Regions from separate parts of the Spirillospora sp. NPDC046719 genome, predicted to be linked through region 4. Evidence: riboswitches for the same ligand, from Rfam matches in the RefSeq annotation. Region 4 holds a riboswitch; each other region holds the start of a gene.
The links. Region 4 has a riboswitch for cobalamin ahead of ABZ914_RS08775 (ribonucleoside-diphosphate reductase subunit alpha). Riboswitches for the same ligand answer to the same signal wherever they lie in the genome.

Region 1: another riboswitch for cobalamin. It lies ahead of cobN (cobaltochelatase subunit CobN); the one in region 4 lies ahead of ABZ914_RS08775 (ribonucleoside-diphosphate reductase subunit alpha).
Region 2: another riboswitch for cobalamin. It lies ahead of ABZ914_RS41645 (VWA domain-containing protein); the one in region 4 lies ahead of ABZ914_RS08775 (ribonucleoside-diphosphate reductase subunit alpha).
Region 3: another riboswitch for cobalamin. It lies ahead of bluB (5,6-dimethylbenzimidazole synthase); the one in region 4 lies ahead of ABZ914_RS08775 (ribonucleoside-diphosphate reductase subunit alpha).

The regions. Positions count from the first base shown of each region.
Region 1 covers NZ_JBEYYT010000440.1:699-7,630, forward strand. Annotated here, with positions in the region: partial or broken gene ABZ914_RS42260 (hypothetical protein) at 1-852, shown strand, start outside; gene cobN (cobaltochelatase subunit CobN) at 900-4,475, opposite strand; cobalamin riboswitch at 4,514-4,685, opposite strand; gene ABZ914_RS42270 (hypothetical protein) at 4,739-5,824, shown strand; partial or broken gene ABZ914_RS42275 (ferredoxin-like domain-containing protein) at 5,886-6,932, shown strand, end outside.
Region 2 covers NZ_JBEYYT010000423.1:1,049-7,980, forward strand. Annotated here, with positions in the region: gene ABZ914_RS41615 (acetolactate synthase large subunit) at 1-634, opposite strand, end outside; gene ABZ914_RS41620 (LLM class F420-dependent oxidoreductase) at 898-1,917, opposite strand; gene ABZ914_RS41625 (DUF397 domain-containing protein) at 2,104-2,304, opposite strand; gene ABZ914_RS41630 (helix-turn-helix domain-containing protein) at 2,301-3,143, opposite strand; gene ABZ914_RS41635 (ATP-binding protein) at 3,337-4,083, shown strand; gene ABZ914_RS41640 (TetR/AcrR family transcriptional regulator) at 3,994-4,776, opposite strand; cobalamin riboswitch at 4,893-5,016, shown strand; partial or broken gene ABZ914_RS41645 (VWA domain-containing protein) at 5,154-6,932, shown strand, end outside.
Region 3 covers NZ_JBEYYT010000053.1:8,327-15,258, reverse strand. Annotated here, with positions in the region: gene ABZ914_RS12625 (sigma-70 family RNA polymerase sigma factor) at 1-101, opposite strand, end outside; gene ABZ914_RS12620 (GNAT family N-acetyltransferase) at 219-1,100, opposite strand; gene bluB (5,6-dimethylbenzimidazole synthase) at 1,157-1,771, opposite strand; cobalamin riboswitch at 1,817-1,989, opposite strand; gene ABZ914_RS12610 (DUF4260 family protein) at 2,043-2,462, opposite strand; gene ABZ914_RS12605 (DUF4240 domain-containing protein) at 2,549-3,118, opposite strand; gene ABZ914_RS12600 (class I SAM-dependent methyltransferase) at 3,196-3,894, opposite strand; gene ABZ914_RS12595 (LysR family transcriptional regulator) at 3,926-4,843, opposite strand; gene ABZ914_RS12590 (MFS transporter) at 4,931-6,301, shown strand; gene ABZ914_RS12585 (MarR family winged helix-turn-helix transcriptional regulator) at 6,320-6,766, shown strand; gene ABZ914_RS12580 (acyl-CoA dehydrogenase family protein) at 6,809-6,932, opposite strand, start outside.
Region 4 covers NZ_JBEYYT010000033.1:12,381-19,312, reverse strand. Annotated here, with positions in the region: gene ABZ914_RS08790 (aldo/keto reductase) at 1-238, shown strand, start outside; gene ABZ914_RS08785 (hypothetical protein) at 303-599, opposite strand; gene ABZ914_RS08780 (ribonucleotide-diphosphate reductase subunit beta) at 678-1,676, opposite strand; gene ABZ914_RS08775 (ribonucleoside-diphosphate reductase subunit alpha) at 1,676-4,000, opposite strand; cobalamin riboswitch at 4,095-4,323, opposite strand; gene ABZ914_RS08770 (hypothetical protein) at 4,432-5,046, shown strand; gene ABZ914_RS08765 (YcnI family copper-binding membrane protein) at 5,122-5,835, shown strand; gene ABZ914_RS08760 (copper resistance CopC family protein) at 5,832-6,383, shown strand; gene ABZ914_RS08755 (group II truncated hemoglobin) at 6,457-6,932, shown strand, end outside.

The sequences.
Region 1 (6,932 bases), on a different contig from region 4:
CGCGAGGACCCGCGCTGCGTCCCCTACCTGGTGGAACGGCTCGCGGGGACGCCGCCGATGGTCGACGCGTTCACGGGCTCGGTGCTGACCACCTCGCCGCCGTCCATCCTCCATTCGCTCGCCCCGCTGGGCGGGCACGCGGACGCCCTCCTCCCCGCGATCCGCGCACGGATGGACGACCCGGACACCGGCCGCACCCTCGCGCGCGCCCTGGAGGCATGGGGCGAGGCCGCGGCGCCGGCCGTCCCGGAACTCGTCCGGCTGCTCGGCACCGGGGCGGCCGTCCAGGCCGCGGCGACGCTCGCCGCGATCGGCCCGGCCGCGTCCGGCGCCGCCGAGGCGCTGCGTCGCGCCGGCGCGCAGGACGGCGGACGGACCGCCCAGGACCGCGAAACGCGCTTCGCGTGGGCCTTGTCCAAGGTGACCGGCGATCCGGGGCCGCTGCTGAGCGTCGTGGACGCCCTTCCGCCCGATCGAGGCTGGGCCGGGCTGCTGGCCGATCTCGGCGAGCACGCCGCCGGGCACGCCGGGCGCCTCCGGCCGCTGATGGATTCCCGCGACGACTGGACACGCGTGGACGCGGCGCGCGCGTACCACGCCGTCACCGGCGACGCGGAGACCGCGTCCGAGCCGCTGTGTCGCGAGGTCTACGACCTGGCGCGCGGCGAGTACCTGCCGGTGCGGTGGGCGGCCATGCGGTACCTCGCCGACATGGGCCCCGCGCCGTCGACCCTGGGGTGGGCGCTGCGGGCCATCGCCGACTCCGAACGGCGGCACCGCAACAACGGCGGGTGGCGGGGCTTCGCCGAGGACAGGGAACTGCGCGCGCTCGCCGCACGCCTCCTCGACTGACCTGCCCCGACTTCGCTGACTCGGGGCACGGGGACCCGGGCCGCCGCTCAGTCGGAATCCTCCAGGTCGCCTTCGACCTCCAGGTAGAGGCGCTTCAGGGCGTCCAGGGTGTCCTGTTCCGGGTGCTCCCACATGCCGCGGTCGGCGGCTTCGAGGAGCCGTTCGGTGATGCCGTGCAGCGCCCACGGGTTCGACTCGTTGAAGAACGCCTGGTTCTCGGCGTCGAGCGCGTACGTCCGCGCGAGCTTCTCGTACATCCAGTCGGCGACGACCCCGGCGGTCGCGTCGTAGCCGAACAGGTAGTCGACCGTCGCCGCCAGCTCGAAAGCGCCCTTGTAGCCGTGCCGCCGCATCGCCGCGAGCCAGCGCGGGTTGACGACGCGCGCGCGGAACACGCGGGACGTCTCCTCGTCCAACGTGCGGGTGCGGACGGCGTCCGGGCGGGTGCTGTCGCCGATGTAGGCCCTCGGCGCCTTCCCGGTCAGCGCCCGCACCGTCGCGATCATGCCGCCGTGGTACTGGAAGTAGTCGTCGGAGTCGGCGATGTCGTGCTCGCGGGTGTCGGTGTTCTTGGCCGCGACGCTGATCCGCCGGTAGGCGTTCTCCATGTCGCCGCGCGCCGGGACGCCGTCGAGGCCGCGCCCGTAGGCGTAGCCGCCCCACACCGCGTACACCTCGGCGAGGTCGGAGTCGTCGCGCCAGTTGCGGCTGTCGATCAGCGGCAGGATGCCCGCCCCGTACGCGCCGGGCCGCGACCCGAACACCCGCAGCGTCGCCCGCCGCTCGTCGCCGCCCTCGGCGAGGTCCGCCCGCACGTGCGCGCGGACGAAGTTCATGTCGTCGGGCTCGTCCTGGTCCGCCGCGATCCGCACGGCGTCGTCCAGCATCGCGACGGCGTGCGGGAACGCGTCGCGGAAGAACCCGCTGATCCGGATCGTCACGTCGACGCGCGGGCGGCCCAGCTCGTCGAGCGGCACCGCCTCGAGGCCGGTGACGCGGCGGGACGCCTCGTCCCACACCGGCCGGACGCCGAGCAGCGCGAGGACCTCGGCGATGTCGTCGCCGGACGTGCGCATCGTGCTGGTGCCCCACACCGACAGCCCGACCGACCGCGGCCACTCGCCGGTGTCCTCCCGGTACCGGTCCAGCAGCGAGTCCGCCATCGCGCGCCCGGTGTCGTAGGCGAGCCGGGACGGGACGGCCTTCGGGTCGACGGAGTAGAAGTTCCGGCCGGTCGGCAGCACGTTGATGAGGCCGCGCAGCGGGGACCCGCTCGGCCCGGCCGGCACGTACCCGCCGTCGAGGGCGTGCAGCACCATGCCGATCTCGTCGCGGGTCCGCTCCAGCCGCGGGACGATCTCCGTCGCGGCGAACCGCAGGATGTCCGCGACCCGCCCGTCCGCGACCCCTTCCGCGACGCCTTCCGCGACCTGGGACGCGGCGTCCGGGTCCCAGCCGCGCTCCTCCATCGCGGCGACCAGCGCCCGCGCCCGCGCCTCCACGGCGTCGACCTCGCCGCGGGACGCGCCGTCCTCCTTCAGGCCGAGCGCCTCGCGCAGGCCGGGCAGCGTCACCGACCCGCCCCACATCTGCCGCGCCCGCAGCATCGCCAGGACGAGGTCGACACGCGTCTCCCCGGCCGGGGCCGCGCCGAGGACGTGCAGGCCGTCGCGGATCTGGACGTCCTTCACCTCGCACAGCCAGCCGTCCACGTGCAGCAGGAAGTCGTCGAACTCGGCGTCGTGCGGCCGGTCGTCCAGGCCGAGGTCGTGGTCGAGGCGGGCGGCCCGGATCAGCGTCCAGATCTGCGCCCGGATCGCGGGCAGCTTCGCCGGGTCGAGCGCCGCGATGTTCGCGTGCTCGTCGAGGAGCTGCTCCAGCCGCGCGATGTCGCCGTAGCTCTCCGCCCGCGCCATCGGCGGGATCAGGTGGTCGACGAGCGTGGCGTGCGCGCGCCGCTTGGCCTGCGTGCCCTCGCCCGGGTCGTTGACGAGGAACGGGTAGACCAGCGGCAGGTCGCCGACCGCCGCGTCCGGGCCGCAGGACGCCGACATCCCGGCGGACTTGCCGGGCAGCCACTCCAGGTTCCCGTGCTTGCCGACGTGGACGACGGCGTCCGCGCCGAACTCGTCCGCGATCCACCGGTACGCCGCCAGGTAGTGGTGGCTCGGCGGGAGGTCGGGGTCGTGGTAGATCGCGACGGGGTTCTCGCCGAACCCGCGCGGCGGCTGCACCATCACGACGACGTTCCCGGACCGCAGCGCGGCGAGCACGATCTCGCCGTCCGGGTCGCGCGAGTCGTCCACGAACAGCTCGCCCGGCGGCGGCCCCCAGTGCCGCTCGATGCCGTCGCGCAGGTCCTGCGGGAGCGTCGCGTACCAGGCCCGGTAGCGCGCCGCCGGGACGCGGACGGGGTTGCCGGTGAGCTGCGCCTCGGTCAGCCAGTCGGGGTCCTGGCCGCCCGCCGCGATGAGCGCGTGCATGAGCGCGTCGCCCTCGCCCGGCAGCGCGTCGCCGACGTCGTAGCCGCGCTCGCGCATCTCGGCGAGCAGCTTCACCACGCTGGCGGGGGTGTCGAGCCCGACCGCGTTCCCGATCCGCGCGTGCTTGGTCGGGTACGCCGACAGCATCAGCGCGACCCGCTTGTCCCGCGCCGGCACGTGCCGCAGCCGCCCGTGCCGGACGGCGATCCCCGCGACCCGCGCGGCCCGCTCCGGGTCGGCGACGTAGACGCTGAGGCCGTCCTCGTCGGTCTCCTTGAACGAGAACGGCACCGTGATGATCCGGCCGTCGAACTCCGGCACGGCGACCTGCGTCGCGGTGTCCAGCGGTGACAGCCCGTCGTCGTTGGCCTCCCACGCCGCGCGCTCGCTGGTCAGGCAGAGGCCCTGCAGGATCGGGACGTCCAGTTCGGCGAGCGCGCCGACGTCCCACGCCTCGTCGTCGCCGCCCGCGCCCGCGAACGCCGGCTTCGTGCCGCCCGCCGCCAGCACGGTGACGACCAGCGCGTCCGCCCGCCGGAGCGTGTCCAGCAGCTCCTTCTCGGCGGTGCGCAGCGACGCGCAGAACACCGGGAGCGCCCGCCCGCCCTTCGCCTCGATCGCCGCGCACAGCGCCTCGACGAACGCGGTGTTCCCGGCGAGGTGGTGGGCGCGGTAGTACAGGACGCCGACGACCGGTCCCTCGTCCGACGTGCGCTCGCGTTCCAGCACGCCCCACGTCGGGGTGGGGGCCGGGGGAGCGAAGCCGAACCCGGTGAGCAGCACCGTGTCGGACAGGAAGGCGAACAGCTCGGCGAGGTTGCCGGGACCGCCGTGCGCCAGGTAGGCGTGCGCCTCGGCGCTCACCCCGGCAGGGACGGTCGACAGCTCCATCAGCTCGGCGTCCGGCGCCTGCTCGCCGCTGAGCACCACCACCGGGCGCGGGCCCGCGAGCAGCGCGTCGAGGCCCTCCTCCCACGCGCGCCGCCCGCCCAGCAGCCGCACCACCACCAGGTCGGTGCCGTCCACCAGCGCGGGCAGGTCGTCGACGGACGTGCGGGCGGGGTTGGCCAGCCGGAAGTCGGCGCCGCTTGCGCGCGCGCTGAGCAGGTCGGTGTCCGAGGTGGACAGCAGCAGGATCACGCGGATCGCGTCCTCACCCGGGGTCCTCGCCCCGAATCGCAGGTCAAGAAGTGGCGGCACGGAGTCTCCTGGCTCCCGGATCGGCGCTCGCCCCGGCCTTCCCGCTCGCGCGGTGGCCTTCGGTGGGGTCCGCTCCCCGGTGACAGTGGCGGGACCGCGCCGGATTCGCACCGGCTTCCTCCCTTGTCGCCGCCCACACCCTAACCCGATTCCCGCCGCCCCGGCGCGCCCGGGGGCGCCGCCCGCCGTGGGACGATCTTCCGATGCAGCGGGAGAGCGAGCCGGTGTCGTGGCGGATCCGGCGCTGGGCGGCGCCCGCCGCGCTGGCGGTCCTGGTCGCCGTAGCCATCGCCGCGGTCGGCGTGACCGTTGGCGGGGAGACTCCGCGGGAGGCGGCGGGCTTCCCGTACCGGACGCCGCGCTTCCTGCTCGCCGCGGGAGGCCAGGGGACGTGGCTCGAAGTGCGCACGATGCCCCGGACGGGCGCGCCCGAGCGGCCGGTCGACGCGGTACGGCCGCCGGACTCCGCCGGCGCGGTGCAGGAGATCCTCGCCGGCCCGGACGGCAGGTTCGTGGTCGCCGCCTCGCGGAGCGACCCGTGCGAGACGCGCCTCTTCCGGTTCCGGCTGACCGGTGACGGCCACGTGACCGGGCTCGCGCCGATGCCCGGCGGCACCATCCCCGCGCTGGTCGCGGGCCTCGCGATGAACCGCCGAGGCGACCGGCTCGCCTACACGACCGCGCCCTGCGCGCCGGAGCCGCCGCACACGCCGGCGTCCGCCGACCCGCCGCGCGCACTGGCGCCCGCGAGCCCGCCGCGCGCCGCGCTGACCGTGCTCGACACCGCGACGGGGAACCGCCGCACGTGGAGCGCGGCCGGGCCCTCGGTCGTCGGCGAGATCGTCTGGGCCCGCGACGGCCGGACGCTCGGCTACACCATCGGCGACCTCGTTCCCGGGGCCGGGCAGGACGCCGCCGTCCAGAACGTCACCGTCCGCGCGACCGACACCCGCGACGGCGGACCGGGCCTGCGCGAGGGACGGGTCCTGTTCCGCGCGCCGGACGGCGTCTCGTCCGCCACCATGGGCCCGGACGGACGTTCCGGCTACGGGATGATGCGGAGGCCGGACGCCACCGTCCTGTTCGCCTTCACCGAGGGGAGGCCGATGCGGGTCACCCGCACGATCCCGCAGACGCCGGGCACGAGTGTCGGCGTCGTCCTCGTCTCGAGCGGTGAACCGCGTTATGCCTGCTTGAACGGCCTGGACGCGTTCGGCAGGGCCATCGACGGGACGGTCCGGACGACCTTCTCGGGGCTCGGGCACTGCGACTCGGCGATGGCCTCCTGACCCGGCCCGCGGCACGAGATCGCGTCGCCGGGGCCCTCGGAGCGGGCCTTAGGATCCTCGCGTGTCGACTTCGCGTTCCGGGCCGGACCGGTGTCCGGGGGCTCTGCGGGTGCACGCCGCCGCCGACGGGGGGCTGGCGCGCGTCCGGCTGCCCGGCGGCGCGCTGACGCGGCCGCGGCTCGACGCCCTCGCTGCCGCATCGCGGGAGCTGGGCGACGGGTTCCTCGAACTGACGTCGCGGGCGAACGTGCAGATCAGAGGGCTCGCGGACGGGGCGGAGAGCGAGCTGAGCGAGCGGCTGCACGCGGCCGGGCTGCTGCCGTCCGCCGCGCACGAGCGCGTCCGCAACATCCTCGGCAGCGTGCTGACCGGGCGCGACGGCTCCGGGCTGCTGGACGCCCGGCCCGTCGTGGCGGCGCTGGACGCGGGCCTGTGCGCCGCCCCGGACCTCGCTGGCCTGCCCGGCCGGTTCCTGTTCGCGGTCGACGACGGGCGCGGCGACGTCATCGCGCTGCGCGCCGACGTCGGCCTGTACGCGGTGGCGCCGGACGCGTTCGCCCTGGTCCTCGCCGGGACGGACAGCGGCCTGCGGGCGGCCCCGGAGGACGCCGCCGCGCTCGCGCTGGACGCCGCGCGCGCGTTCCTGCGCGTCCGGACGAGCGAGTGGCGGCTCGCCGAGCTCGGCCGCGACCTCTCGCTGCCGGGAAGCAGGAGCGCACCCGTCCCGGTCCCGGCGGTCCCGTACCGGACGCCGCTCGGCGAGATCCCGCAGCGGGACGGGCGGACGGCGTTCTCCGGGCTGGTCCCGCTCGGCCGCCTCGACCCCGCCGGGCTGGGCGCCGCCGGGGAGATCATTGTCACTCCGTGGCGGGGCGTCGTCATTCCCGGCATCGCGGACATGTCACACTTCCCTGGCCTGGTCACCGGACCCGACTGGGCGGGGCTGACGTCCTGCGCGGGCCGTCCCGGCTGCGCGAAGTCGCGCACCGACGTGCGCGCGGACGCGGCGCGGGCCCGCCGGGCCGGCGGCGGCCTGCCGGTCCACAGGTCGGGCGGCGTGCGCGAGTGCGGGCGCCCCGCCGACCGGCACGTCGCGGGCGTGGGCGGC
Region 2 (6,932 bases), on a different contig from region 4:
CGTGGCCGGCGAGGACGATCGGCTGCCGGGCGAGGGCGATCACGTCGGCGGCGCGGGCGATCTGGGACGGCGACGGCTCCTGCGGCCGGACGATGTTGACCGGCAGCGGCTTGAGCGCGTCCGAGACCTTCGCGGACTCGACGTCCTCGGGGATGGCGAGGTAGACGGCGCCGGGACGCTCGGTCTGCGCGGTCTTGAACGCCTTGCGGACCATCTCCGGCAGCGCCTCGGCGGTCGGGGCCAGCTCGGACCACTTGGTGATGGGGCGGAACAGCGACACCAGGTCGACGATCTGGTGCGACTCCTTGTAGATGCGGTCGAGGCCGACCTGCGCGGAGATCGCGACGACGGGGGTGCTGTTGGTGGTGGCGTCCGCGACGCCGAGCTGCAGGTTGATCGCGCCGGGGCCGAGGGTGGCGGAGGCGACGCCGGCCTTGCCGGTGAGGCGGCCGTAGATCTCGGCCATGAACGCGGCGCCCTGCTCGTGGCGGACGAGGATGTAGCGGATGGGGGAGTCGTTCAGGGCGTGGACGAAGTGGATGTTCTCCTCGCCGGGTATGCCGAAGACGTATTCGACGCCTTCAGCCTCGAGAGTCCTCACGAGCAGCCGGGCGGCGTCTTCCTGCGTGGACATCGTGTGTCCCATCTCCAGTCTCTGATCTCCGGGTGCCTTCGGTGCAGCACCCGGTTCGCCGCCTCCATTCCATCGCGTCGTGTGTGATCGGTTACGGGCGACCCACCCCGAAATGGGGAGGGGCGGCCCGGCCTGAACCGGACCGCCCCTCCCCATGCCCCGGTCACTCGGGGTGGTCTGATCACGAACGTAGAACCCGCGCCTCGACGGCGGGAACTTTCCGTTACGTAATAATTCTGGGCGAAAAGGTACGAACCTCTTGCTCAGCCGTCGACCATCTCCCTGATCGCGCGGAGCGTCGGCTCGTCCTTCACTCCGGCGATCAGCACGGTGCTCACCGGGCTGTCGCGCCACAGTTGGAGCCGCTCCTTGATCCGGCCGATGGGGCCGAGCAGCGAGATCGAGTCGGCGAGGTCGTCGGGGACGGCCTTGATCGCCTCGTCGCGGCGGCCGTCGAGGAACAGCTCCTGGACGCGCTGGGCCTGCTCCGCGTAGCCGAGCCGGCCGATGAGGTCGAGGTGGAAGTTGCGGTCCTTGGCGCCCATCCCGCCGATGTAGAACGCGAGGGGGATCTTGGCGAACTCCAGCGCGGACGCCAGGTCGTCGGTGACGATCGTGGTGACGGTCGCGGCGATCTCGAAGCCGTCCGGGCGGTTCGCCAGCGACGCGCCGAACACCGGCTCGATCTGCTCGGGGTCGACGAACAGCGGCAGCCAGCCCTGCGCGACCTCGGTGGACAGCGCGACGTTCTTCGGCCCCTCGGCGCCGAGGTAGACGGGGATCTCCGGCCGGACGGGGTGGACGATCGACTTCAGCGGCTTGCCGAGGCCGGCGCCGCCCGGGTACGGCAGCGGGTAGTGCGGGCCCGCGCTGGTGACCGGCTCCTCGCGCCGCCAGACCTGCCGGACGATGTCGAGGTACTCGCGGGTGCGGGCGAGCGGCTTGGGGAACGGCTGCCCGTACCAGCCCTCCACGACCTGCGGGCCGGACGCGCCGAGGCCGAGGATCATGCGGCCGCCGGACAGCGCGTCGAGGGTGAGCGCGTGCATCGCGGTCGCGGCGGGCGTGCGCGCCGACATCTGGACGACGGCGGTGCCGAGCTTGATCCGGGACGTGCGGGCCGCGTACCAGGCGAGCGGGGTGAACGCGTCGGAGCCGTAGGCCTCGGCGGTGAAGACCGAGTCGTATCCGCAGCGCTCGGCGGCCAGCACCGTCTCGGTCTGGTCGTCGGGGTGCTGCTGCCAGTAGCCGACGTTGATGCCGAGCTTGAGTTCCGCGGTCACGATGCCATCCTCCGGGTCGCCGGGGCCGCGTCGCCGGGTCGGCGCCGCACGGGCGATACTAGAACACGTTCTACTTTCCAGGGAAGGGCGGGGTCACCGCCCCGGTCCCGGTTCCGGACCTGGTGCGGCGTGCGGGCACGGCGAAGGGCCGCGGCGACGTGCGCCGCGGCCCTCCGGAACTCGTGCTCAGACCTCCCGGATGGAGTCGAGGAGGGTCTGCCAGGCGTCCGGCGTCAGCACCAGGGCCGGTCCGCCGGGGTCCTTCGAATCGCGAACAGCGCGCAGATCGCTGGAGAGGGGGGCCACCTCGACGCACTGGTCGCCGCTCCCGCTGTGGGAGGACTTGCGCCAGGTGGCTCCGTTGAGTTCGCGCTGCAGGTTGGTCACAGGCTGCTCCTTGCTGCCTCGGCTATGAGGTGCGCGGATTCCTCGGGGGACAAGGCGGCCGCCTCGATCCGATCGAAGCGGTCCCTATGTTTTGCTATTGCCTCGCTGCTCTCAAGGTAAACGTCGCCCATGGTCCCCTCTACGTAGGCGATATCGGGGTCAGCGGGGTCCGGATACGACAAAATGGTGAAACGTCCGTCAAGGCCCGCATGTCCCCCCTGTGTGAACGGGAGGACCTGAACGGTCACCGTCGGGCGTTTCACGGCCTCCACCAGAGACTCCAGCTGGGCCCGCATCACCTCGCGGCCGCCGATGGGCCGGCGCAGCACCGCCTCGTCGAAGATCACCTGGAGCCGGGGCGCGCTCTCGCGGTCGAGCAGCGCCTGGCGGATCTTGCGGGCCGCGATGCGGCGCTCGATGTCCTCCTGCGCGGGCAGCAGCCGGCCGGCCGTGATGACGGCGCGGGAGTACTCCTCGGTCTGCAGCAGGCCGTGGATGAGCTGCGGGTCCCAGGTGCGGATGTGCGACGCCTCGTCCTCCAGCGCGACGTAGCTGCCCGCGAAGACGTCCTGGTAGGCGGTCCACCAGCCGCGCTGCCCCGCCTGCCTGGCCAGCGTGATCAGCGCGTCGCGGTCGGGGCTCGGAACGCCGTACAGGTCGAGGATGTCGGCGATGTCGCCGGGGCGCGGCCGGGTCTGGCTGGTCTCCAGCCGGGAGACGGTGGCCCGGGACCAGTCGAGGCGGTCCGCCACCTCCTGCAGGGTGAGTCCCTGCTCCTCGCGCAGCTTGCGGAGCTCCCGCGCCAGACGGCGGCCACGAACGGTGGGGCGGTAGGTCATGGGAGCGAAGTCTCGCCGCTCTCGGGCCGCGCCACAACGCGATTGGCGAACCCGGCACCGAGGGCAGGGCAATTCCATCAAGGCGCTTGCGTACGTGAGAATCTCACGAGAGTCTTGAATGCGTGACTGCTCGGGGACCGATAGTGACGGCGACCGGACCGCGCTCCCGGCAGACGGCCCGCGGGAGGCACTCGTGAAGACCCCGCCTGAGACCACCGACGCGAGCCAGCGCGCGCCGCGGCGCACCGCCGGGCCGCGCGCCGGGCACGACCGGTCGGCCGCCCCGGCCGCCGACCCCGCGGCGCCGCCCGGCGCCCCCTCCGACCAGGCGGCCGACCTCGCCGCGGACATGATGACCGACGCCGCCGCCATGGCCGACGCGATGGCCGCCGGGGGCGCGCGCGGGCCGGGCGGCGCCAGGCCGGGCTGGGTGTGGGCGCTCCCCGGCGGTCCCGGCTGCGCGAGCCATGCCCGCCGCGTGCTGCGCGACGCGCTCGCCTCGCTCGGCGTGCGGGACGAGGCGATCGGCGACGCGCAGCTGATGGTGAGCGAGCTGGCCACCAACGCGCACCAGCACGCCGGCGACCACGGCCCGCACGAGCTGTGGCTCTACCTGGGCGACCCGCCCGGCGCCGAGCCCCGCCCGTCCGGCGCCCCGGCAGGCCCGGGTGCCCTGGCCGGTCCCGGCCTCCCGGGTGCCCCGGTCGCTGCCGAGGTGCGGTGCGCCGTCTTCGACGCCTACGTCGACGCGTCGCTGCCCGGCTACTCGTGGACGTCCGGGGACTGCGGGCGCGGTCTCAGCATCGTCCGGGAGCTGTCGCGGGGCCGCTGGGGCATGCTGCGGACGCTGTCACGGCTCGGCCCGGGCGTCCGCGGCAAGGCCGTCTGGTTCGCCGTCCCGGTGCGCGGCGGCGCGAAGCAGCCGGTCCCCGGCCTCTAGGCGCCCCCCGCCCGCCGCGTCCTGGGCCTCCAGCGCGGGGGCGATGTCGGTGACCAGCGACATCAGCGACCTGGTCAGCAGCGTCTGCACCTGCGCGCGGTCGAGGGTCCGCTCCTGGAGCCACTGCCGCGTCGCCGCGTCCGCGAGCCCGGAGTAGACGCGCAGGACGGCCCGCAGCGTGCCGGTCGGCGCGGGCACCCGCAGGACGGCGAGCATGTGCTCGACCGTCCGGTCGCGGAACCGGTTGACGAGGTGGAGCAGCTCCGGGTCCTGCCCGAAGCCCTCCGCGTCCAGCGCCGCGAACCAGGTGGTGGCGTTCCGCTCGGCGGTGTCGAGGAACAGGTTCACGCACAGCTCGACCGTCTCGGGCAGCGTCATCCGCTCGTCCGGGGGCGGCGCCTGCACCGCCGCGGTGGCCGTCAGGCCCTGGACGACCTTGAGGAACAGCTCCCGCTTGGTGCCGAAGTAGTAGTGGATGAGCCCGCGCTGGACGCCGGCCTCGCGGGCGATCGCCGCGGTGGCCACCTCCGCGTACGGCAGCTCGGTGAACATGCGGCGCGCGACGTCGAGGATCTGGTCGCGCCGCTCGTCGCGCGGCAGGCGCTGGTAGCGGGCCTTCGGGCTCCTGGTGTCGCCCGGGTGCGGCGTCGCGGCTCCGGCGGCCTCGCCGCGCGGGGCTGCGCGTCGCTCCATACCGACCAGTAGACCATCTCATTGGCGTATCGCCAACATTGACCGGCACTGCGCCGATAGATGGCCGGGTCGAGCGCGTCCGGCCGGTGTGCGATCCTGGGCGGGCGACGGACGCGGAGGAACCCGGTGCGAATCCGGGGCTGTCCCGCAACTGTGACCAGGGGAGCCCCCCTCGACACGGCCACGGCACGCGGTGCTGGAAGGCCGAGGGGGAGCGGTGATCCGGGAGCCAGGAGACTCCGGCCGTCGGACAGGCACCGCCACGGGCGTGGACACCCGAGGAAGGATGACGAGACGTGCGACCTGCGTCGGCGCCGGACACCGGCCGGCCGGAGAGGCGCGCCCGCGAGCGCTACCCCTTCTCCGCCGTCGTCGGAATGGCCGATCTGAAGCTCGCCCTGCTGATCAACGCGGTGTCGCCGGGCGTCGGCGGCGTGCTGGTCCGCGGCGAGAAGGGCACCGCGAAGTCGACGATCGTGCGCGCCCTGGCCGGGCTGCTGCCCCCGGTGCCGGCCGTGCCGGGCTGCCGGTTCTCCTGCGACCCGGACGATCCCGACCCGGCGTGCCCCGACGGCCCGCACGCCCCGGGCGAGGCGGGGACGCGGGACGCGCGGCTGGTCGAGCTGCCGGTGGGCGCGTCCGAGGACCGGCTCACCGGCTCGCTGGACATCGAGCGCGCGCTGACCGAGGGCGTGAAGGCGTTCGAGCCGGGCCTGCTCGCGGCCGCGCACCGCGGCGTCCTGTACGTCGACGAGGTCAACCTGCTCCATGACCACCTGGTCGACCTGCTGCTGGACGCGGCGGCCATGGGCGAGTCGTACGTGGAGCGCGAGGGCGTCTCCGTCCGGCACGCGGCACGGTTCCTGCTGGTCGGGACGATGAACCCGGAGGAGGGCGAGCTGCGCCCGCAGCTGCTGGACCGGTTCGGGCTGACCGTCGAGGTCGCCGCGACCCGCGACCCGGCCGAGCGCGCCGAGGTCGTCCGGCGGCGGCTGCGGTTCGAGGACGACCCGGACGGCTTCGCCGCGGCCTTCGCCGCGGACGAGGCGGACCTGGCCCGGCGGATCGCCGCCGCCCGCCGCCGGCTGCCCGGCGTGGAGCTGACCGACGCCGCGCTCCGGCAGATCACCGCCGTATGCGCGTCGTTCGAGGTGGACGGCCTGCGCGCCGACCTGGTGACGGCGCGGGCCGCGATCGCGCTGGCCGCCTGGCACGGCCGCGACGCGGTGACGGCCGACGACGTCCGGACGGCGGCGCGGCTAGCGCTGCCGCACCGGCGCCGCCGCGACCCGTTCGACGCGCCGGGCCTCGACCGGCAGAAGCTCGACGAGGTGCTCGAAGAGCACGGCGACGAGCCGGAGCCGCCCGACGACCCGGGACCTCCCGGCGACGGCCCGGACGGCCCGGACGGCCCGGGCGGTCCGGGCGGCCCGGACGGGGGAGGCGGCGGCCTTCCCGACGGCTCCGGGGAGGACGCGCCCGTCCCGCCGCCGGCCGACCCGCCCCCGGAGGAGACACCGCAGTCCGGGGAGAGCGGCGGCCCGGGGCGGTCGGGCGAGAGCGAGCCCGCGCCGGCGGACGCCGCCTACAAGCCGCGCCTTTTCACCGTCCCCGGGCTGGGCGAAGGCGCGCCGGGACGGCGTTCCAAGGCGCGCAGCCCGTACGGACGCGTGTCAGGCGCACGGCCGGGCGCGCGCGGGCTGCACCTGACGGCGACGCTGCGCGCGGCGGCACCGCACCAGCGCGCGAGGGGACGCACCGGTTCCGGTCTGGTCGTCCAACCCGAAGACCTGCGCGAAGCGGTCCGCGACGGACGGGAGGGCAACCTCGTCCTGTTCGTCGTCGACGCCAGCGGTTCGATGGCGGCGCGCAAGCGGATGCGCGCGGTGAAGGGCGCCGTCCTCAGCCTCCTCCTCGACGCCTACCAGCGGCGCGACAAGGTCGGCCTCATCACCTTCCGGGGCCGGGACGCCGACCTGGCGCTGCCGCCTACGTCGTCGGTGGAGGCCGGGGCGCGCCGCCTCGACGCGCTGCCGACCGGGGGCCGCACCCCGCTGTCCGCCGGGCTGGCGCGGGCCGCCGAGGTGCTGCGGGTCGAGCGGCTGCGCGACCCGGCCCGCCGCCCGCTGCTGGTCGTGGTGATTCTACGACGGGCT
Region 3 (6,932 bases), on a different contig from region 4:
TCCGCGAACCGTTCGGGGTCGCGCCGCGCGGCGGCGATGACGTCGGCGTCCGACGGCTCCGGCTCCGCCGGGGCGCCCGTTTCGGAGGGGGCGCCCGTCACGGCTCGTCCCGTGGCGCTGGGGGAAGGGTCATGCGGGACCCTTCTGGAGGCGTGGAGGGGGGTCACGTCCTTGATTGCCCGGAGGCGTCCCACCCCTTCTCGCGGCAGGACGGTCGGTCACAGGTAGTGGCCGCTCGCCAGGTAGGGGGCGGGGGCGGGCATGCCGCGGACGGCGATGTAGCCCTCCTGGCCGATGTCGAGGCGGGCGGCGAGGCCGACGTCCACCGCCCAGTGGTTGCCGGTGGTGATGCAGTTGACGAGGGTGTCCCCGCGCGCGGCGGCGAGCGCCTCCCACAGCAGGCTCTCGGCGGTCTCGGGACGGTCGGCGGCCAGCAGTGCGGGACGTCCCGCGGCCTCGTCGATGTAGACGTAGCCGCGCCGGCCGGGCGCGTCGGAGACGACCAGCCGCAGCGTCTCCAGCATGTGGACGTGGTCGGGGCCGTGGCCCGCGCCGCGGACGGCGGTGTCCAGCCGGTCCATCCACTCCAGGTCGTCGCTCCGCCCGTCCCGCAGGCCGCGGACGGCGGGCAGCGTGGACCGGTCGACGGTGCCGACCATCCGCATCTGCGGGTGCAGGGTGAAGCCCGCCAGCCGGTAGCGGCGCGTCGCCGCCGGATGCACCGTCGAGGAGAACAGCCCTGGGCGGTCGCCGGCGTGCCGGAGCACGGCGTCCATCAGGCGCTTGCCGATGCCCTTCCCCTGCCGGCCGGGCAGGACGCCGTAGGTCGCCAGGTACCAGAGCCGTTCGCGGTTCTGGGAGACGGCGAAGCCCACGACGTCCCGGCCCTCTTCGGCGAGCCAGCAGCCGTCCGGGTCGACGGTCAGGAAGTGGCCCAGGCGGTCGATCAGGCGGCGGGACTGCTCCTCCGTCGGCGGTTCCGGGTCCGGTTCGCCCACCCGCCGGCTGAGGCGGTCGCCTTCGAGGAACGTCACCGCCGCCGCGCGCTCGGTCGCGACGAGGTCGTCCCGCGACATGCGCCTGATGCGTACGGGGTCCATGCAGGCATGATCACGCCAGGGGCGGGGCGGCGCACCTGATTATTCGGGTGCCGTGCTCACCAGCGGTCGTGGTGGACGGCCGCGTGGAGGGGGCGGCGGTGCCGCCAGCCGTGCCGTTCGAGGTCGGGGACGGTCTCCAGGTGCGTGACCGGCCCGACGCACAGCCAGGCGACCGGCCGGACGCTCGCCGGGATGCCGAGGAGTTCCTGCAGGTAGGGCTCGCGGTAGAACGACACCCAGCCGACGCCCAGTCCCTCCGCCGTCGCCGCCAGCCAGAGGTTCTGGACGGCCAGGCAGACGGAGTACAGGCCGGCGTCGGCGATCGCGTGCCGGCCGAGGACGGCGGGGCCGCCGCGCTCGGCGTCGTAGGTGACCACGATCGACACGGTGGATTCGAGCACCCCGTCGATCTTGATGCGGGCGAAGCGGGCGGCGGCGTCGCCGGTGAGGGTGGCGGCGAACGCGTCGCGCTCGGACCGGACGTGGTCGTGGAACGCGCGGCGGACGTCCGGGTCGCGGACCAGCACGAAGTCCCAGGGCTGGGAGAGGCCGACGCTGGGGGCGGCGTGCGCGGCGGTGAGGATGCGGTCGAGGACGCCGTCCGGGATCGGCGCGCCGGTGAACTCGGCGCGCACGTCGCGGCGGCGGTGGATGACGTCGTACAGGTTCATGGGCAGGCTCCCGCTGCGGTCGGGCCGCCCAGGGCGGGCGGCCGGTGGAGCGAGGCCGGTCTTCGGACTCCCGGATCGACGCCTCACCGCCCGCCTTCCCGGCCTGACGGCCAGTGGCCGCGCGTGCGCGCGTGGGCGGCGGCTCCCCGGTCACCGCGGCGGGCCCGTGCCGGATTCGCACCGGCTTCCCGATTCTCCCCGAGGGGCACCTCGCGTCAGTTCACGCCGTCCGCGATCGTAGCGGCGCCCGCCTTCGGGTCGGAGGAGGGGGTCAGTGGCGCTGGAAGCCGTCCTTGGTGCGCAGGCCGTAGCCGAGGGCGCGGTCGAACGAGATGTGGGCCATCCAGCCGCAGAGCCCGGCGAAGATCGGAGCCCACGCGAACGGGCCGACCGTGTAGAGGGCCATGAGCGCGAGCGGGACCAGCGCGCGGTGCGCGGTGTTGTAGTACGGGACGGCGCGTGCCGGGAGCTGCCCGCGCTCGACGGTGTGCGCGTCCCGGATCCCGGCCAGGAAGGTGAGGTCGGGCGCGATGAAGAACGCGACCGCGAGGAGCGCGGCGAGCCAGCCGTGGTTGACGCCTTCTAGGACGGCGAACGCGGTCCAGAACAGCGCGTTCGCGCCCCAGGCGGTGCGGCGGGCCACGAGCGCGGCGGAACCCTTGCGGACGGTCGGAGCGGTGGCGGTGCTCATGGCCTGGTGCCCTCCTGCTTGGCTAATGGCGTTAGCTACAAGCTAAGGCTAATGCCATTAGCTGTCAAGCTCATGGTGACAACCGCTCAGAGGAACAAGGCGGCCAGCCGGGGCAGGTGCAGCCGGGTCTCGGCGTCGTTCTCGACGTTCCAGTTCTCGCCCGCGGGCCGCTCGGGCCGCCGCATCGAGCGCACGGCCGACTCCATCGCCGCGTCGAACGACTCGGTCTCTCCCATGACGCGCTCGTAGGTGCTGCGCGCCGCGTAGTGCAGGCCCTCCGCGCCGATCCACCCTTCGTCCTCCCGGGCCATCCGCACCACCGTGGGAACGTCGGCCAGCGTGTCGGGGTCGTCGACGGCGCGCGCGAACACGTCGCGTCCCAGCAGTGCGAGCCCGGCGCGGAAGTCCATGAAGCCGTCGTCGCCGCAGCCGCCCTCAATGAGGTAGGCGGCGTTCCAGAGCGGCCGCCGGTACGCCGAGTCGAGGACGCGCGTCAGCATGGCGTCGAACGCGACGATGCCGGGGCCGTCCAGCTCCGCGAGCCGGTCGGCCACCAGGTCGATCAGCGGGTCGTCGGGGGAGTCGCGGTCGTCGGCGTGCGCGCCGGCCTCGGCCCGCGCGTCCTCGATCAGGGTCCACCACGTCCGCTCGTCCATCGGTCCTCCCGCATGCGCCGGCTCCGCCGTTTTCGCGGACCAATGTGCCGCACGGGTCCGACAGGCCGGGCCGCGGGTCAGCGGGGGCGGGCGGTGAACCAGGCGCCGTCGTCGTCCAGGAAGTGGCCGAGGCGCAGGCCCGCCGCGTCCAGCACCGCGGGAAGCTCCTCGTCGCCGAGGTGCCGGTTGGTGAAGGTGTGCGTCCAGCGCCGCTCGCCGATCCGGTATTCGAGCGTCGCGACGACCGTCCCGGGCTCGGGCCGTTCGAGGTGCGCCACCCGGTAGCGGACGCCGTCGTGCGTCCACTCCCGGGGCGCGTCGTCGTGCCAGTGCCTGCCCGTGTCGCGCTGGACGACGACCACGCCGTCCGGCCGGACGTGGCGGCGGCAGGCCGCGAGGAGCGCCGCCCGGTCGCCGTAGTTGACCAGGTACGACATCAGCAGGACGCAGCCGAACCGGTCGGGCAGGTCCAGGTCCTGGATCGGCGAGCACACCGTGCGCGCGCCCTCGATCCGGGCGAGCATCGCCGCGGAGCCGTCCACCGCCGTCACCGGATGGCCGAACCCGACCAGCGGGCGGGTGACCCGCCCGGCGCCCGCGCCCAGCTCCAGGATCGGCGTGCCGGCCGGGATCGTCGTGTGGACGAGCGCGGCGCTCGCGACGTCCGGCGGGAGCGCGGCGTAGAACTCGACCGCCGACCCGTCGTCCGCGATCTCGCCGGGGCCCGTCCCGGCGCGCCGCCCGTCCTCTGCCGCGCCGTCCTCTGCCGTCGCCATGATCGAATCGTCGGACGGCGGTCCGCCGCCGTCAAGACGCCCGAGCCGCACCGGCCCCGCCGCGCACCAGGCCGGCGGACCGCCGGGCCAGCTCGACCAGGGGGCGGACCAGGGGCTCGGCGCCGGGACGCCACCGGGCCTCGATGTGGACGGCGGTGACCTCGTCGACGGCGGGATCGAGCCGGACGAGGTCGCCGGCGTCGAGCTCGGCGCGGACGGCCGTCTCGGGGACGAGCGCGACGCCGCGGCCGAGCGCGGCCATCCGGCGCAGCGCGGCGAGGGAGCCGGTGGCCATGCCGATGCGGGTGCCCGGGCCGAGGGCGCGGCCGTAGCGGCGGGTCAGCATCTCGGACGTGCACTCGGGGTTGACGATGAGGAACTCCGCCGTCATCAGCGCGGCCGGGTCCAGCGGCGACGCCTGGGCGAGGGGGTGCTCGGGCGCGGCGACCAGGACGACGCGGTCCTCGTCGACGATCTCGTGGGGGCCCGTGGCGGGGGCGCCGTTGTCGTAGACGAACACGAGGTCGAGACGGCCGGCCTCGAGCCCGGCGGCGAGGAACGCGCGGTCGCCGACCGCCAGGTCCACCTCGCGCGCGGTGCCCGGGCCGGCGGCGCCGTGCTGGAAGGCGGCGAGCAGGTCGGTCGTCCACTCGTCGGCGAGGCAGTCCAGGGCGCCGACGCGCAGCCGCGGGGCCACGTCGCGCGCGGCGCGGCGCATCCGGTCCTCCAGTTCGAGCGACTGCACCGCGTAGGGGAGCAGGCGGCGGCCCGCGTCGGTGAGGGCCGTGCCGGTGCTGGTGCGGGCCAGGACGCGGACGCCGAGGTCGTCCTCCAGCCGGCGCAGCTGGATGCTGAGGCTCGACTGGGCGTAGCCGAGCCGCTCGGCGGCGGAGGAGATGCCCCCGGTCTCCGCCACGGCCACGAAGGCCCGCAGGTAGCGCGAATCCACGTCCGGATTATGCCATCGGACTTCTCGATGGCCCCATCGGATCCACGGCCTGTCGGGCGGGGCGGCCGGACGGCGAGGGTCGTGGCCATGACGATCCTCGACAGCCCGCCGGCCCGGCGGGGCGCCCCGCTCCGGTTCGCCGGCATCGCGGCCGGCAACTTCATGATCGCGATGGACGCGACGATCCTCAACGTGGCGCTGCCCGACATGCGGCGCGACCTGCACGCGCCCGCGGCGGCACTGCCCTGGGCGGTGGACGCCTACACGGTGGTGCTCGCCGGACTGATGCTCGCGTCCGGCTCGGTCGCCGACCGGTGGGGCCCGCGCCGGGTGTACCGGGCGGCGCTCGGCGCGTTCGCCGCCGTCGCGCTGCTCTGCGCGGCCGCGCCCGGCGCCGGCCTCCTGGTCGCGGGCCGGGCGCTGCTCGGCGTGCCCGCCGCCGGGCTGGTGCCCGCGTCGATGGCGCTGCTCGCCGCGCTCTACCCGGACCGGGACGAGCGGTCCCGCCGGATCGGCGCGCTCGTCTCGATCACCGGCCTCGGCATCGTCGCGGGACCGGTGCTCGGCGGCGCGCTGGTGTCGCTCGCCGGATGGCGGCTGGTGTTCCTGGTGAACGTCCCGGTCGCGGGGCTGGCACTCGCGGCGTCGGGCGGGCTGAGCGGGCACCGGTCGGGGACGGCGCGGCCGATCGACCGGACCGGGTTGCTGCTGTCTGTCGCGGGGCTCACCGCGCTGACGTTCGGGCTGGTGGACGCGGGGACGAGCGGCTGGCTGCGGGTCCCGCCCGCCGTGGCGCTGCTCGCCGCGCTCGCCGCCGTCGCCGTTCTCCCGGCGACGCAGCGGCGGGCGGCGTCGCCGGTCCTGCCGCCCGCGCTGATGGCGCTGCCCCGGGTCCGCGTGGACCTGGTCGTCGCGGTCGCGTCGCAGCTCGTCTACTACGGCCTGCTGTTCACGCTGACCCAGTGGATGGTGGACGCGCGCGGGCTGACGCCGTTGCAGACGGGGCTGGCGTTCCTGCCGATGACCGTCCCGGTGGCGTTCGTGCCGATGGTCACGGGGCGGCTCGTCGTCCGGTTCGGGGCGCGGCGGGTGATGCTCGCGGGGATGGCGATGGACGTGCTGGGCGGGCTCGTCCTCGCGGGAGGCGGGGCGTCGCTGTGGACGGTGTTCGCCGTCCAGGTTCTGATCGGGACCGGGAGCCCGCTGGCGATCCCGGCGTGCATCGCCGACATGTCGGCGGCCGTCCCGCTGCGGCTGGCGGCGACGGGGCAGGGGGCGCTCAACGCGGCCCGGCAGACCGGCACCGCGCTCGGCGTGGCGGTCTTCGGCACGCTGGGGACGCTGACCGCGACCGGGTCCGTGCTGGTCGCGGTGGCCGCGCCGGCCGCCGCGGTGGCCGGCCTCGCCGCCCGGTCGCGGAGCCGTTTTGATCAGCTTGAACTGGACAGTTCAGACTGAATAAATTACACTGGGGTCATGAGCGACAGCGTCGAGCCCATCTCCCCCTCGGCCGCCCGGGCCGCCCGGGAGGTGCGGGTCGTGTTCAGCCGGCTGCGCCGCAGGCTGCGCGAGATCGGCGGAGCCCACGATCTCACACCGTCGCAGACGGCGGTGCTGAGCCGGCTGCTCAAGGACGGCGCGGCCAGCGCGAGCGCGCTCGCCGCGGCCGAGCGGGTCCGCCCGCAGTCCATGGCCGCCACGATCGCCGTCCTGGAGGAGCGCGGCCTCATCCGCCGCGACCCCGACCCCGAGGACGGCCGCCGCCAGCTGGTCACGCCGAGCGACGCCGGGCGCGAATGGGTCGAGGGCTCCCGGCAGGCCCGCGACGAATGGCTGAGCCGCGCCCTCCAGGACCGCTGCACCGAAGAGGAGCGCGAGACGGTCCTGAAGGCGTTCGCCGTCCTGGACCGCCTCGTCGAGTGACCCGGGCGCGGGAGAGGGCCGCGCCCCCTCCCGCACACGCCGTCAGGACGCGGGCAGGCCGAGGGCGCGGGCGATCAGCATGCGCTGGACCTCGGACGTCCCCTCGCCGACCTCCAGGATCTTCGCGTCGCGGTAGAAGCGGCCGACGGCGTACTCGTTCATGAAG
Region 4 (6,932 bases):
CGCGCTCGCCGCCGAGCAGGGCGTCACGGCGGCGCAGCTCGTGCTGGCCTGGCTGGTGGACCGCGGCGCGCTGCCGATCCCGGGGACCCGCAAGGCCGCGAACGCCCTCGCCAACGCCGCCGCCGGGGACCTGGCGCTGGACGCGCCGGTCTTCGCGCGGCTGGAGGAGATCGTCCCCCCGGACGCGGCGGCGGGCGCCCAGGGCAACGAGTCCTACCTCGCCAACCTCGACACCTGAGCCGGCCCCCACGCCGGAGCCACCGGACGGCCCGTCCCGGGATCGGGGCGGGCCGTCCGCGCGGTCAGCGGCGGGGACCGCCGCGCAGGCGGGAGAGGAGGCTGCGGGCCTTCTCCTGGTTGCGCGGGTCGTTGATGAACCGCTCCGCCTTCGCGCGGGCCTTCTGCGCCTGCGGGCTGCGGGCGAGCTGCTCCGCCTTGGCCCGCGCCTTCTGGCCCTGCGGGCCGTGCGCGAACTGCTCCGCCTTGGCCTTCGCCTTCTGCGCCTGCGGGCTCTGCGCGAGCCGCTCCGCCTTCGCCCGGGCCTTCTGCCCCTGCGGTCCCCGGACGAAATTCATGATCCGGTCGATGAGAGAAGCCACGTTCTTCCTCCTCGGCCTAGCTTCTCCCAGTTCAACGAGCACCCCGGCCGGAAAGTTCGGGGCCGGGGCCCGGGGCCGTCAGAACGCCTCGTCGAAGGCGACGCTGCCCTCCACGCCGATCTGGTACGCCGACACGCGGCGCTCGAAGAAGTTCGACAGCTCCTGGACGTCCTGCAGCTCCATGAACGCGAACGGGTTCGCCGTCCCGTAGCGGACCGGCAGGCCGAGGCGGGCGAGCCGCTGGTCGGCGACGTACTCCAGGTAGGCGCGCATGTCGCCGGCGCCCATCCCGGGCAGGCCGTCGCCGCACAGGTCGCGCGCGAACGCCAGTTCCGCCTCGACGGCCTCCTCCAGCATCGTGGTGACCTGCGCGGTCAGCTCCGCGTCGAACAGCTCCGGCTCCTCCGCCCGGACGGTGTCGACGACCGAGAACGCGAACTCCATGTGCATGGACTCGTCCCGGAAGACCCAGTTCGTCCCGGACGCGAGGCCGTTCAGCAGGCCGCGGGACCGCAGCCAGTACACGTAGGCGAACGCGCCGTAGAAGAACAGGCCCTCGATGCACGCGGCGAAGCAGATCAGGTTGAGCAGGAACGCGCGCCGGTCCGCGGCGGTGCGCAGCTCGTCCAGCGCGCCGAGCGAGTCGATCCAGCGGAAGCAGAACTCCGCCTTCGCCCGGATGGACGGGATGTGCTCGATCGCCGCGAACGCCCGGGCCCGCTCGTCCTGGTCGGGCAGGTAGGTGTCGAGGAGGGTCAGATAGAACTGGACGTGCACGGCCTCCTCGAACAGCTGCCGCGACAGGTACAGCCGGGCCTCCGGCGCGTTGACGTGCTTGTAGAGGTTGAGGACGAGGTTGTTCGCCACGATCGAGTCGCCGGTGGCGAAGAACGCGACGAGCCGGTTCACCAGGTGCAGCTCCGCCGGCGTGAGCCGGGTGAGGTCGGCGAGGTCGGAGGCGAGGTCCACCTCCTCGACCGTCCAGGTGTTGCGGATCGCGGCGCGGTAGCGCTCGTAGAAGTCGGGGTAGCGCATGGGCCGCAGGGTCAGGTCCATGCCGGGGTCGAGCAGCGGCATTACTGGCACGCCTCGCAGGTCTCGGGGTTCTCCAGGGAGCAGACCGCCGCGGCGACGGTCGTCTGCGCGATCCGCGTGGCGGGCCGGGAACGCAGGTAGTAGGTGGTCTTGAGGCCGCTGCGCCACGCGTAGGCGTACATCGAGGACAGCTTCCCGATCGTCGGCGTCTCCATGAACAGGTTCAGGGAGTGCGACTGGTCGATGTACGGGGTGCGGGCGGCGGCGAGGTCGATCAAGGCCTTCTGCGGCAGCTCCCAGGCCGTCCGGTAGAGGTCCCGCATCTCCTCGGGCAGGTCGACGAGGCCCTGGATCGAGCCGTTCGCCCGCTTGATCGCCTCGCGGACGGCGTCGTTCCACAGCCCGAGCGACTTCAAGTCCTCGACGAGGTACCCGTTGATCTGCAGGAACTCGCCGGACAGCGTCTCGCGCTTGAACAGGTTGGACACCTGCGGCTCGATGCACTCGTAGCAGCCCGCGATGGACGCGATCGTGGCGGTCGGCGCGATCGCGATCAGCAGCGAGTTGCGCAGCCCGACGTCGGCGATCCGGGCGCGGAGCGCGTCCCATTCGGCGGGACGGGCCGGCGCGGCGTCCGGGAAGTGGTCGAGGTGCAGCTGCCCGCGCGCGGTGCGGGTCTCGGCGTAGGCCGGGAGCCGGCCGTGCGCCTCGGCCAGGTCGGCGGACGCGGCGTAGGCGGCGAGCGCGATCTCCTCGGCGATCCGGGTGGACAGCTCGCGGGCCTCGGCGGAGTCGAACGGGAGCCGGAGCGTGAAGAACACGTCGGCGAGGCCCATGACGCCGAGGCCGACGGGACGCCATTTCCGGTTGGCCGTTTCCGCCTCGGGCGTCGGGTAGAAGCCGCGGTCGATGGTGCGGTCCAGGAAACGGACGGCGGTGCGGACGGTCGCGCGGAGCCGGTCCCAGTCGATCCCGGACGGCGACACGTGCGCGGCCAGGTTCACCGACCCGAGGTTGCACACCGCCGCCTCGTTGTCGCCCGTGACCTCCAGGATCTCGGTGCACAGGTTCGACAGGTGGACGGTCCGGCCCGGCTCGGCGGTCTGGTTGCAGGCCCGGTTCGCGGCGTCCTTGAAGGTCATCCAGCCGTTGCCGGTCTCCGCGAGCGTCCGCATCATCCGCCCGTACAGCTTCCGCGCCGGGACCTGCCGGACGTACCAGCCCTCCTTCTCGGCCGCCCGGTACGCGGCGTCGAAGGCGTCGCCCCACAGGTCCGTCAGCTCCGGGACCTCCTTCGGGTCGAACAGCGACCACGTCCCGTCCGCCTCGACGCGGCGCATGAACTCGTCCGGGATCCAGTTCGCCAGGTTCAGGTTGTGGGTGCGGCGCGCCTCCTCGCCGGTGTTGTCGCGCAGTTCGAGGAACTCCTCGACGTCGGCGTGCCACGGCTCCAGGTACACGCACGCCGCGCCCTTGCGGCGGCCGCCCTGGTTGACGGCGGCGACGGAGGCGTCCAGCGTGCGCAGCCACGGGACGATCCCGTTCGAGTGCCCGTTCGTCCCCCGGATCAGCGACCCGCGCGACCGGACCCGCGTCCAGGAGATCCCGATCCCGCCCGCGTACTTGCTGAGCCGCGCGACCTGCCCGTACCGCTCGTAGATCGCCTCCAGCTCGTCGCGCGGCGAGTCCAGCAGGAAGCACGACGACAGCTGCGGGCGCCGCGCCGCGGAGTTGAACAGCGTCGGCGAGCTGGGCAGGTACGACAGCGTGCTGAGCAGCCCGTACAGCTCGGCGGCCTCGTCGACGGTGTCGGACAGGCCCACGGCCACTCGCAGGAAGAAGTGCTGCGGCCGCTCCAGGACGAGCCGGGTACGCGGATGCCGCAGCAGGTACCGGTCGTAGAGGGTGCGGAGCCCGAAGTACCCGAACCGGTCGTCCGCCTCCTCGACCGCGCCTCCCGAGGGGGGGCGACCCCCCGCGCCCCCCGGACCCGCGTCGATGAGGCCGTCCAGCGCGGCGGCGTTCGCGGCGACGAACGCGGCGGGGCCGTCGGCGAGGAGGCCCTCGGCGTGCGCGGCGGCGACGGACTCCGCGAAGCCCCGGACGCCGGCCTCGGCGGTCTCGTCGCGGATCCGGGCGGCCAGCAGCCGCGCGGCGACCCGGGAGTACCCCGGTTCCGCCGCGACCAGCGCGGCGGCCTCCCCGATCGCCAGGTCCCGCAGGGCGGCGGCGCTCGCGCCGTCCCCGGCCCGGACCGCGCCGAGCACCCGTTCCGGCGCGGTCCCCTCGACGCCGGCGCAGGCCGCGGCGACCTCGGCCGCGATCCCCCCGGCGGCCGGCGCTTCCGCAGGCATGGTGACTGTCACGTTCTCTCCCCTCGTGAGACGGCCTCGCGAGGGCATGCGAACGGGCGCGACGGCAGGCTGCCGCGCACCGTCCCCCGGCTCACCCGCGAAGCCTCGGACGTACGGCGTGCATGGCAGGTCTTCGGACTCGCGGGCGCCCGCGCCTCCTGCCGGAGGCACGACCTACTGGCCGTCGCTTCCCGATCCGGACGATCCGGTTCAGTGCCTGTGACGGCGGTCGTTCCCGCTCACCGCTGCGGGGCAGTCCCGGACTTGCACCGGGTTCCCTCTTACGACGCCCCCGCCGCGAGCGGCGGGGGCGAACCAGCACGGGATTGAACCCTACATCTTGTTGATCCTCATTGCGCAACCCCAACATGTAGGGCGCGTCGGGATCGGATCGCGGGGGTCGGATGCGCGGCCGCGGAGCGGGGTGGGACGATGTCCCCGTCATGTCCCCGCGTCCCAAGCAGCCGGCCTTCCGCACCGCGCGCGCGGTCGTCTTCGCGACCGTGTGCGTCGCGCTCGCGACCGCCGGCCACGACCTGGCGTCGCACGAGCCGGTGCCGGGCTGGGCGGTGCTCGCCGGGTTCGGCGCGGCCCTCGCCGTCGCCGTCGCCCTCGCCGGCCACGAGCGCTCCCTCCCGACGATCATGGGCGGGCTGCTCGGCGGCCAGTTCGCGCTGCACACGCTGTTCACGAGCGCGACCGAGGGCATGCGCGACTGCGACACCGCCGCGCACGCGGGGCACGCCGCCGCGACGCCCGCGATGCACGGCTCCGGCACGTCCATGACCGTCGCGCACGTCGCCGCCGCCGTGGTCGCGGCCTGGTGGCTGCGGCGCGGCGAGCGGGCCGCGTGGTCCCTCGCGCGGCGCCTCGCGTCCGCCGCCGACCGCCCGATCCGGCTGCTGCTCGCGCTGCTGCTGATCGAACCGGCGGAGCGCCCGGTGCGTACCCCGGTGGTGCCGGTGGCGGCCGGCGCGATCGCCACGGGACGCGCGCTCCGGCACCAGGTCGTCCGGCGGGGACCCCCTCCGCGTTCGAGGGCGCTCGCCCACCTCTGAGCGAGCGCCGTACGTCACCGGCCGCCGGACCCCCGGCGCCCGGCCCTTCCCGTACGACTCGAACGGAGTTCCGTCTTGCCTTCCCGCACGCATGCCCGCCGGCTCGGCACGCTCGCCGTCCTCGCCGGCGCCGGCGTGGTCGCGTTCGCGACCGCCGCGTCCGCGCACGTCACCGTCAACCCGAAGACCGCCGAGCAGGGCTCCTACGCCAAGGTCTCGTTCCGGGTGCCGAACGAGGAGGACAACGCCGCCACGACCAAGCTCGTGGTGAACCTCCCCACCGACCACCCGCTCGCTTCGGTGTCGGTGCGGCCCGTCCCCGGCTGGACCGCGAAGGTCGTGGAGTCCACGCTGCCGAAGCCGGTCAAGACCGAGGGCGGCGAGCTGACCAAGGCCGTCACGCAGATCACCTGGTCCGGCGGCAGGATCGAGCCCGGCCAGTTCCAGGAGTTCGACGTCTCGCTCGGCCCGCTGCCGACCGACACCGACACGTTGACGTTCAAGGCCGACCAGACCTACTCCGACGGCCAGGTCGTCAAGTGGGAGCAGGACCCGGGCGACGGCGCCAACGAGCCCGAGCACCCGGCGCCCACGCTCAAGCTGACGCCCAAGGGCGCCTCCGACACCGCCGCCGCCGGGCTCACCGCCCAGTCCAAGCCCGCCGCCAAGACGGAGGCGGGTTCCGACGACGGCACCGCCCGCGTGCTCGGCGGCGTCGGCATCGGCGTCGGCGTGATCGGCATCGCGGTCGGCGGCTACGGCCTGTCCCGGGCGCGGAGCCGGGCGTGAGCCGGGCCGTCCGGCGCACCGCCGCCGGCGCCGCCGCGGCCTTCGCCGCGCTGGCGCTGACCGCCCCGCCCGCCTCCGCCCACACGTCGCTGACCGGCGCGAACCCCGCCGCGAACGCGACGGTCGCGCCGCCGACCCAGATCGTCCTGACGTACGCCGACCCGGTGCAGCTGCCGCAGGTCGTGCTGACGGACGCGGGCGGCGGGCGGCACGAGGCGGGCAAGGCCCAGGCGGTGGACAACAAGGTCACCGAGGCGGTGAAGGGCACGCTGCCGAACGGTGTGTACACGGTCGGCTGGCGCGTCGTGTCGCCGGACGGCCACCCGATCAGCGGCACCTACACGTTCACCGTCACCGGATCCACCGGCGCCGCCGGCACCGCTGGCACCGCGCCCGGGGCGACCGCGCCCGCCGCGAAGGCCGCCGGGAAGGGCTCCGGCGGCTCGTCCGGCTGGCTGTGGATCGGCCTGGCCGCCGCCGTCGTGGTGGTCGCGGGCGGCGGGTTCGCCTGGTACCGCCGGACCTCGGGAGAATCCCCGGAGAAATGATCAACGGTCTTCCGGTCGGGTGATTACAGCGTTACATTGATTACCCGACCGGAAGATCATCCCTGGGGGCCCAGTGATCGTCGAGTACATCCGCTACCGGATCGACCGGGCGAGGGCGGAGGAGTTCGAAGCCGCCTACGCCCGCGCCGCCGTCCCGCTCGCCGCCGCCCCGCAGTGCGTCGACTACGAGCTGACCCGCTGCGTCGACGAGCCCGAGTGCTACATCCTGCGGATCCGCTGGACGTCCGCCGAGGACCACTCCCAGGGCTTCCGCTCCGGCGAGCACTTCCCCGCCTTCTTCGCCGAGATCAAGCCGTACGTCCAGCAGATCGAGGAGATGCGGCACTACGAGGCGACGCCCGTCCACGGCAGGGGCTCGTCCGTCCCCACCATGTACGACTGGGCCGGCGGCGCCGACGCCCTCCAGCGCCTCACCGAGGTCTTCTACACCGCCGTCCTCAAGGACGACCTCCTCCGCCCCCTCTTCGAGCACATGGCCCCGGACCACCCGAAATGGGTCGCGATCTGGCTGGGCGAGGTGTTCCGCGG